One region of the Aquamicrobium ahrensii genome, then DNA from elsewhere that is predicted to be linked to it. Evidence: predicted binding sites of a transcription regulator. Region 1 holds the regulator's gene; each other region holds the start of a gene.
What was found. The regulator LexA, encoded in region 1, represses DNA repair genes until DNA is damaged. The targets are predictions, from matches to a motif close to TGTTCNNNNTGTGTTCNG.
Positions count from the first base shown of each region.

Region 2: uvrA (excinuclease ABC subunit UvrA) is a predicted target of LexA. The motif match lies at 1,912-1,929, and genes of this name have one in related genera.
Region 3: ABID44_RS14580 (sel1 repeat family protein) is a predicted target of LexA. The motif match lies at 2,295-2,312, and genes of this name have one in related genera.

Region 1 is NZ_JBEPMN010000001.1:173,606-176,882, reverse strand. It holds gene moaC (cyclic pyranopterin monophosphate synthase MoaC) at 1-242, shown strand, start outside; gene ABID44_RS00910 (molybdopterin molybdotransferase MoeA) at 244-1,449, shown strand; gene lexA (transcriptional repressor LexA) at 1,564-2,283, shown strand; gene ABID44_RS00900 (ComEC/Rec2 family competence protein) at 2,465-3,277, opposite strand, start outside.
Region 2 is NZ_JBEPMN010000004.1:11,152-14,428, forward strand. It holds gene ssb (single-stranded DNA-binding protein) at 361-891, opposite strand; gene ABID44_RS07090 (hypothetical protein) at 1,109-1,399, shown strand; gene uvrA (excinuclease ABC subunit UvrA) at 2,078-3,277, shown strand, end outside.
Region 3 is NZ_JBEPMN010000013.1:14,252-17,528, forward strand. It holds gene ABID44_RS14575 (ATP-binding protein) at 1-1,707, shown strand, start outside; gene ABID44_RS14580 (sel1 repeat family protein) at 1,907-2,173, opposite strand; gene ABID44_RS14585 (DUF2147 domain-containing protein) at 2,574-2,915, shown strand; gene ABID44_RS14590 (glutathione S-transferase family protein) at 2,971-3,277, opposite strand, start outside.

The sequences.
Region 1 (3,277 bases):
TGTTGACGAAGGTCACGGTGGAGATCGAACCGGACCACGCCCTGCCCGGCCTCAGGGTGCGGGCGATGGCGCGGGTGACCGGCAAGACCGGGGTGGAAATGGAGGCTCTGACAGCCGCTTCCGTCGCCTGCCTCACCATCTACGACATGGCCAAAGCCGTGGATCGTGGCATGGTTATCTCGGACGTCAGGTTGCTTTCAAAGACCGGGGGCAAGTCCGGCGACTATGAGGCGGAAAGCTGACATGGCTCTGGTTCCGATGGAGACGGCGCTGGAGCGCCTTCTGCAGGGTGTCGAGCCTCTGACTGCCGAACGGGTTCCCCTCGATCAGGCTTACGACCGGGTGCTGGCTGAACCGGTAACGGCGCTTCGCACGCAGCCGCCGTTCCACGCCTCCGCCATGGACGGCTACGCCGCCCACGGGGTCGATGCAGGCGCAATTGGAAACCGGCTCGCAGTGATTGGCGAAATTGCCGCCGGCAGCACCTTTTCCGGGACCGTGGGCAAGGGAGAATGCGTACGCATCTTCACCGGCGCGCCCCTTCCCGCCGGCGTCGACACTGTCGTCATTCAAGAGAATGTGAAGGTTGCGGCGCCGGGCATCATAGAACTGCTCGAGACCACGGTAGCGGGCCGCAATGTCCGGCGCGCCGGTATCGACTTCATGGAAGGCGACCTGCTGATCGAGAAAGGCCGCCTGCTCGGTCCTGCAGCATTGTCGCTGGCTGCGTCCGCCAACCATCCCAGCCTTTCGGTGGTGAAGCGCCCGCTGGTCGCCATCATCGCCACCGGAGACGAGTTGCGCCCGCCCGGCAGCGCAACCGGGCCTGGCCAGATCATCTCCTCGAACGCCTATGGCATCGCAGCCTGCGCCCGCGCCGCCGGCGCGGAAGTGCTTGATCTCGGTATCGCCCCCGACCGGAGGGACGCCACGGCAGCGCTGGTCAGGGAAGCGGTGGCGGCGGGGGCAGATGTTATCGTTACGTCCGGCGGCGCTTCCGTTGGCGATCACGACCTCGTTCACGAGGTTTTGACCGGGGAAGGCATGACGCTCGATTTCTGGAAGATCGCCATGCGCCCCGGCAAGCCGCTGATGTTCGGCAGGATGGGCGAGATCAGATGTCTTGGTCTGCCCGGCAATCCGGTGGCCAGCCTCGTTTGCTCCCAGCTTTTCCTCAAACCGCTGCTTGCCCGTCTTGGAGGAAAGCCGTTCCGGCAGGACATGCGCGCCGCTATCCTTGGGGCCGACATGAGCGCCAACGATCACCGGCAGGATTATGTGCGCGCGAGGCTTGAGGAGCGCGATGGAAAGCTTGTGGCCACGCCGTTCGAAATGCAGGATTCCTCCATGCTGCGCGTGATGGCGGCAGCCGGCGGCCTGATCGTCCGGGCTCCATTCGCAGATCCGCTCGCAGCCGGCGAGCCGTGCCCGGTTCTGCTCATCGACTAACGAATTCTCAATTCATTCATTAAACTTTAAACGGTTGCGGAACACAACTGGAACATATAGTGTTTGTTCCGGGTTTGTTTTCCAATTCTGGATTCACCGCTGCCGGGGGAACCGATGCTGACGCGCAAGCAACATGAATTGCTGCTCTTCATTCATGAACGAATGAAAGAGAGCGGTATTCCGCCTTCATTCGACGAGATGAAGGAGGCGCTGGATCTCGCTTCCAAATCCGGCATTCACCGGCTCATCACCGCCTTGGAGGAACGCGGCTTCATTCGCCGCCTGCCCAATCGCGCCCGGGCGCTCGAAGTGTTGCGTTTGCCCGATTCCATTGCGCCCGGCCTCAACAGCGCGCGAAAATTTTCCCCAAGCGTCATTCAGGGCAGTCTCGGGCAGCCGGCTAAAGAAACCCGCAAACTCCAGATCGCCAGCAATGACGACGATTCGGGTTCGGCCGTTTCCATTCCGGTTATGGGACGGATCGCCGCCGGCGTGCCGATCGATGCGATCCAGCATAAGACGCACTCCATTTCCGTGCCTCCGGAAATGCTCTCCAGCGGCGAACACTATGCGCTGGAGGTCAAAGGCGATTCGATGATCGAGGCGGGTATCTTTGAGGGCGATACGGTCATCATCCGCAATGGTGACACGGCGACGCCGGGTGACATCGTGGTCGCGCTGGTGGATGACGAGGAAGCCACCCTGAAACGTTTCCGCCGCAAGGGTGCTTCCATTGCCCTTGAAGCGGCCAATCCAGCCTATGAGACGCGTATCTTCGGACCCGACCGGGTGAAGGTGCAAGGCAGGCTTGTCGGATTGATCCGTCGCTACTGATAGAAAGTGGAAGCCCTTCGACGAAAGCCGGTCTTCAGAAGGTGCATGTATCTTTTAAAGAAAAATATCGAGAAAACCAAACGATATAAGGCTAACCTTCTAAATCAGGTTAGGTATTACACGTTGGCGGCTTGATCCTGGAGCGGGCGGCCATCGCGTGCATTCTGGACGGGCTTGTTCTTTATTCCGATTCGCGCGTCAGGCCACCTTCCGGAGAATTTGCAGGCTTGGGGGTGGCCACTTTCCGCTGGTAGGGTGGCATGCCGCGCGCCTCCCGGGAAAATCGGCGCTGGGTATGCCATGGGCGATAGTCTCCCTCGATGGAGAAGTGTATTTCGGGCTTTGGTCTCGTGGATGCTGCGCCGTTCGATGAAAAGCCTGCCGGCAGGAATACCGCCGCACTGCCCTTTTGCGCCAGTTGGCGGCGGGTGATGACGGCGAGACCGGCATTGCGGCAGGGATTTCTTGCCGTTGGGTCTTCGATCACGATAAGGCTCGCCGTATCGCAGAAGGCGCGGGCAGTATCGGTATCGGACGCCTGCACGATCTGCGCGCCTGAAGGGTGGTGTGTCACGCAAACCCTGTCCGCGCATCGAAATCCTGCGCCTGCGGTGGATTCCTCGCCACCGTCCTTCATTTTCAGCGCGAGATCGTTCCGATCCTTTTGTTTGCGTCGCTCCGGCGCCTGCACGCCTTGCGCATCGAGAGCCCGCCGCCAATTATCCATGGTGAAGGCGTTGGGGCGCGGACGGTTAACGGCGATCTCGCCATTCTCCATGGTGACGGCGAGCAACCGCGCGTCTTCCGAAATCAGAATGTCCGGTGTGCGTTCTTCAATCAGCATCATCAGACTCGCCACCGCAAACGGCGCCGAAACCCATCGCAGCCATGTCGTCGCCATGGTCGCGATCACGAGCGCTATGCTTGCTAAAAGGACGGAAGCTGCCGAAATCAGGCCGACCGCATCAATGGGCGACAGGTCGGCGATCCGTTC
Region 2 (3,277 bases), on a different contig from region 1:
ACTTTCCTATCCGAGCAAGATTCCCGGAAACCGCATTGAAAACCGACCTTCAAAATCAATTTGAATTTTGAAGTATGCATCCCGAAAACGACAGGCATGACCGTGAAAGCCCGCCGATGTCAAAAGCCGGCGTTCATCCGGTCACAGGCAACGGTGGCCGAGCGAAAGCTTCTCCAGCGAGGCGAGGAAAGCGCCTGGAAACAGATTCACAAAAATACGCGAAGCGACTGAAAACACACAACAATAGATAGATATGGAACATGCGCCGCCCACTCTGCCGTAAGGCGACGCATGTTAAACCATAATTCATTAAGGGCGGCGCACTCACCCGCCATGTCCGTACTTCCGGCCGATGATCGATCAGAATGGGATTTCGTCGTCGAGGTCGCGGCCGCCACCCATTCCCCCGCCCCCGCGCGAACCACCGACATCGCCGGGGCCAGACTGGCCGAAGTCGGAGCCGCGGCCGCCACCACCGCCGCCGGAATAGCCGCCGCGATCATAACCAACCTGCCCGCCGCCTTCGCCCTGACCCTGCCCACGCGCATCGAGCATCTGCAACTCACCGCGGAATTTCTGCAGCACGATCTCGGTGGTGTAGCGGTCCTGGCCGTTCTGGTCCTGCCACTTGCGTGTCTGGAGCTGGCCTTCGATATAGACCTTCATCCCCTTCTTCAGGTACTGCTCGGCGACCTTGGCGAGATTGTCGTTGAAGATCACGACGCTATGCCACTCGGTCTTTTCCTTGCGTTCGCCCGACATCTTGTCGCGCCATGTTTCAGACGTGGCGATGCGCAGGTTCACAACCGGATCGCCGGAGTTCAGCCGCCTGATTTCAGGGTCCGCGCCCAGATTGCCGACCAGAATGACCTTGTTGACGCTGCCCGCCATTACGCTGTCTCCACGCTCGTCCTAAATTGGAAGTCTGCCATATCTTACAGTCTGTCGCGCCGTTTGGCCCGCACGCTGCACCTGTTTCCCCAAAAGGTTTTTGTTCCCTTTATGTTCTTGCTTCCCAGCCCAAAGTCAAGCGAAACATAGCGGTGTCAACCCTGCTTGCATTTCATGAGAGCTGGCGTCAGGCGGGCGACACACCTATAGATACAACATGAAGCTTTCACGCATAGCCACCTGCGGAGTTCTGCTTGTCGCGCTTTCGAGCGGGTCTGCGGTTGCCGGAGGCAAATCCGGAACCGCCGGCCAGACAACTCCATCACCAGGCGATTTGCCAGGTGTGAATGGCGCTTACAGCATCGTGACTCCTCTTCCGCCAGAGCCTGACGACGATAAGCCGACCGGCCAATTCGGCCATTTCAGAGTCGGGAATTTCGATGTGAAGGTTTCAGGCAAGCTCACCTACGACATCGGCGTCGGCACGCTGCGACCTTCGAAACGTTAGGGCCGCGCGTCCTTACCGGTTTCCCAAAGAGTGAGCCCCGCCGCTGCCATTTCGAGCGGTCGGGGCTTTTGATGGGTTCTACCCATGATGCCGGGAGCATTTTACCGGCTTTGGATTTCGGATGCCACGCGGCATTCAGCCGACGATCCGACAAAAGTTTCTGATTTTAGGGGAAACGACCGGTCCGGTTTTCCTGCGCGGAAATTCCGGCTGGCTATCGGCCGATCGCGGCTCCGTTCAGGCGCGGAGCCCTTCGGGACTGTCCGGTGGGGTCATACCTCTCTCCTTCTGTCCGTTTCGCCGTCGGTCCGAAAGCACTTCATCCGCAGGCGCATCATCCATCACGCGGCGTCTCGCAGATGCCATGCGCCTCGCAGAGATCAGCCTCTTGAGGCGATCGGCTTCCGTACCTTCAAAATCTGGCGTGTTCATCCCGTCACGTCAACAGGCCACGGCCGACTTGAGCAAAATGTGATCTTTGTAACAGGCCCGGACCGGATTTGTCAGGAGCATGTTCGGTTTTTGTTCTTTTTGCTTGCCTGCCTTGCAGAAAGACGCTTAAACCCACGATGGAAAGTCGCGGCTTCTCTCGAAACCGCGCCGGGACGACCTATATTGGCGGATGGCCGGGAAACCCCGCCATCCCGAAACATTTCATACCAAGGCGGCGGAACGGCCATGGCCGACCATAAGTTTATCTCCATTCGCGGCGCGCGCGAACACAATCTCAAGAATGTGGACCTCGACCTGCCCCGGGATTCCCTTGTGGTGATGACCGGTCTCTCCGGTTCGGGCAAGTCATCTCTGGCCTTCGACACCATCTATGCCGAAGGCCAGCGCCGCTATGTGGAAAGCCTGTCGGCTTATGCGCGGCAATTCCTGGAGATGATGCAGAAGCCGGACGTCGACCAGATCGACGGGCTGTCGCCCGCCATTTCGATTGAACAGAAAACCACTTCGAAGAACCCGCGCTCGACGGTTGGCACCGTCACCGAGATTTACGACTACATGCGCCTGTTGTTCGCGCGCGTGGGCGTGCCCTATTCCCCGGCGACCGGCCTGCCCATCGAAAGCCAGACCGTCTCGCAGATGGTCGATCGCGTTCTGGCGCTTGAGGAAGGCACACGGCTTTACCTACTTGCCCCGATCGTGCGCGGCCGCAAGGGCGAGTACCGCAAGGAACTTCTGGAGCTCCAGAAAAAGGGTTTCCAGCGCGTCAAGGTCGATGGCGCCTTCTATGAGATCGCGGACGCGCCGGCTCTGGACAAGAAATACAAGCACGACATCGACGTGGTGGTGGACCGCATCGTGGTGCGGCCCGACCTTGCCACCCGCCTCGCGGACTCCATCGAGACGGCCCTTCGGCTGGCCGATGGGCTCGCGGTCGCCGAGTTCGCCGACAAGCCGCTGCCGCCGGAGGAAACCGCCGGGGGCGGGTCCGCCAACAAGTCGCTCAACGACACGCATGAGCGTATCCTGTTCTCCGAAAAATTCGCATGCCCGGTTTCCGGCTTCACCATTCCGGAAATCGAGCCGCGGCTGTTCTCCTTCAACAATCCGTTCGGCGCCTGTCCGACCTGCGACGGCCTGGGCAATCAGCGGGCCATCGATCCCAACCTCGTGATCCCGGATGAAAACCTGTCGCTGCGCGACGGCGCGGTCGCTCCGTGGGCGAAATCCACTTCGCCCTATTACGCGCAGACGCTGGACGCGCTCGGCAAGACCTATGGTTTCAAGCTCGGCGACAAGTTCAGGGATCTGCCCGAGGAAGCCCGGGACGCCATATTGCACGGCACCGGCAAGCGCGAGGTGACGTTCAACTACGACGACGGCCTGCGTTCCTACCAGACGACCAAGACCTTCGAAGGCGTGGTCCCG
Region 3 (3,277 bases), on a different contig from region 1:
GACCGGGTGGTGAACGCCGGGCTGATCTTCGTCGGCCCGTCCGCAACCTCGATCCGCGCCATGGGCCTCAAGGACGCCGCCAAGCGGCTGATGGAGAGGGCCGGCGTGCCGGTGGTGCCTGGCTATCACGGCGAGGCGCAGGACATTGTGCTGCTCGCCTCCAAGGCAAACGAAATCGGCTTTCCCGTGCTGATCAAGGCCCGCGCCGGAGGCGGCGGGCGCGGCATGCGGCGCGTCGATCATCCGCAGGATTTAGCGGAAGCGCTGTCCTCGGCGCGCCGCGAGGCCAAGGCCGCATTCGGCGATGACCGCGTTCTGGTCGAGAAATATGTCGAGAAGCCGCGTCACATCGAGGTGCAGGTGTTCGGCGACAATTACGGCAATGTCGTCCATCTGTTCGAGCGCGATTGCTCGGCGCAGCGTCGCCACCAGAAGGTGATCGAGGAAGCCCCCGCCCCCGGCATGACCGCTGAGATGCGCGCGGCGATGACCGAGGCAGCCGTCACAGCGGCTAAGGCCATCTCCTATTCCGGGGCGGGGACCATCGAATTCATCGTGGACGCCTCGCAGGGGCTCAGGTCCGATCGCTTCTGGTTCATGGAGATGAACACCCGCCTGCAGGTCGAGCATCCGGTCACCGAGATGATCACCGGCAGCGATCTGGTCGAATGGCAGTTGCGCGTCGCCTATGGCGAAGCGCTGCCGAAACGCCAGGATGAGATTGAACTGAATGGCCATGCCTTCGAGGCGCGGCTTTATGCCGAGGATGCGGCCAGGGGTTTTCTGCCTGCCACCGGTACGCTGCACCATTTGTGGTTTCCGGATGAGCCTGCGCCGGGCACGTCTCTGCGGGTGGAGACCGGGGTGCGCGAAGGCGACGCCATCTCGCCCTTCTACGATCCGATGATCGCCAAGCTGGTGGTTCACGGGCCTGACCGGAAGACGGCGCTCGATGCGCTCGGCGACATGCTGGCGGAGACGGAAATCGCCGGCTCGACGGTGAACACTGCCTTCCTCGCCGCCCTTGCCGCTGACCCTGATTTCGCCGCCGGCGATGTCGATACCGGGCTGATAGGCCGCAAACAGGATGCTCTGACCGCGGTTCCGGAACCTTCCGAGGGCCAGATCGCCGCCGCCGCTCTTGCCGTTTTCGATCTTTCCGACCCCGCGGCCCCCGATGATCCGTGGTCGGCGCTCGCCGGCTATGCCCACTTCCATGCGACGCCAAAACGAGTCGTCCTCAGATATGGCGAGCAGGAAATCAGGGCGCGCGCCGGCGTCGAAGCCGGCAAGGTATTTGTTGAACTCGAGGGACGGGACGGCAAGATGCGTCGCCTGCGTCCGGCGACGGTCAACCTGGCGCGCTGGCCCGGACATGTCAGTGTGTTCGACGGGCCGGTGAGCTGCACATTCGCGGTTCCCGATCCGCTGGACCGGGCGGAAGAAGGGGGCGGCGGCGCGGATAGCCTGCGCGCGCCGATGCCGGGTCTGGTCAAGGTGGTGCGCGCCACCGCCGGCGATATGGTCGCCAAAGGCCAGCCCCTGCTGGTTCTGGAAGCGATGAAGATGGAGCACGCAATTGCCGCCCCGCATGACGGGATGATCGCGGAAATCGCCGCCGAGGGCAGCCAGGTCACCGACGGCGCGGTGCTGGTGCGTTTCGCAGAGCCCGCCGAGGAGCAGGCCGCCTCCCATAGAACGCCGTGAGCCCTGTCCCGACATGGTTTGGAAAGCCAAAGGCCGCGCCGATCTTGTCCCGATCGGTCGCGGCCCGGCTGTGTATGCATTGTTTTGGTGGAAGCGCCCCCGCGCCTATTCCATGCCTGCCCTGTCTTGCGGTTCTGGCCGTTGGAGCGACCGTCGCCTTGTCATCGCCGCGTTCTATGCGCGGCTTTTCAATTTTCGGTCAGTGCATCGTCATCCATTCACGCGCCTCGCGAAGGGCCCGCGCCAGATCCGTCTTCGACATGTTGGCCGAGATTTCCGAGCGCAGCTCCGCGGCGCGGGCCGAACCCTTAATGGCCGCGATGTTGAACCACTTGTGGGCGGCAATCTGATCAACCTCACAGTCGCGACCCGTGGCGTACATCATGCCGAGTTCAACGAACATGTCGGCCTGAGCCATCGTGCCCATGGCGCCGAAACCGGCTTCGTGCATTTCAAAACGTGCCATTTCAAACCCCTGTCCCGTTGCGAGAGCGCCTCGTTCTTGGTGTTCGGGAGGCTGCCCTTCGATGCTTCCGAGAATGCCCCATGGGCTTGAATTCGCCGTAAAAAGACGTGCTTAATTTGAGGAAAACAAAGCTAAAACAATAGGTAAACGTCACACTTCGTTAACGATGGAAAGGCCGGGAACAGCTGGCTTTCAACTCGAATTTTACGGAAATTTCACACCCCGAATTCAACCCTTCGCTAACCACGGCGACGCATCGGTTTCGTGATTTCGTTTTACCCGGGCTCCGTGAGGGTCCGAAAAATATCGGCCAACTTCCCCAGCGGCACGACTTTCGTTCGGCGCGGGACTGGATTAGCTTACGTTTGCGTAAGAGGAACGCAGCGCTCAGGGAGGAGACATGTTTCGTATTGCCAGCGTGGCGGCGTTCGCCATTCTCATGACGGCCGGCACGGCCCTTGCCGATCCGATCGAAGGCACATGGAAGCGGCCCAACGGCACGCTGATCTCCTATGCCGGCAGCGCCGCGAAATATTGCGGCACGGTTATGTCCGGGGAATACAAGGGCAAATCGATCGGCTGCATGGAAGGCGGCGGCGGCGCCTACAAGGGCACGGTCAACAAGCTGGATGAAGGCAAGACCTACAACGGCAAGGCCAGCGTGTCGGGCAACACCCTTTCGCTTTCCGGCTGCGTGCTGGGCGGGCTGATCTGCAAAAGCGAAAAGCTCACCCGCCAGTAGCCAAAGAGAAGGCCGCCGCTTATCCGGCGGCCTTTCATTCCTGAATGAACGGTGTTCAGGCGCGCGCCTTCTGGCCGAACAGGATTTTCTGCGCTTCCTTGTCCTCGGCCAGATTGTTGCGGTGGTCCTGTCCGACCTCGACCGCCTTCACAACGGCCGGGCGCGCGGCGATGGCCTCGAACCAACGCCTGAGATTCGGAAAATCCTCCAGATCCTGTCCCTGATTGCGGTAAGGGCGAACCCACGGGAACGCGGCCATGTCGGCGATCGAATAGTCACCGGCGAGATAGTCGCGGTCGGCAAGGCGCTTGTTCATCACCCCGTAGAGCCGGTTGACCTCATTGGTGTAACGGTCGATGCCA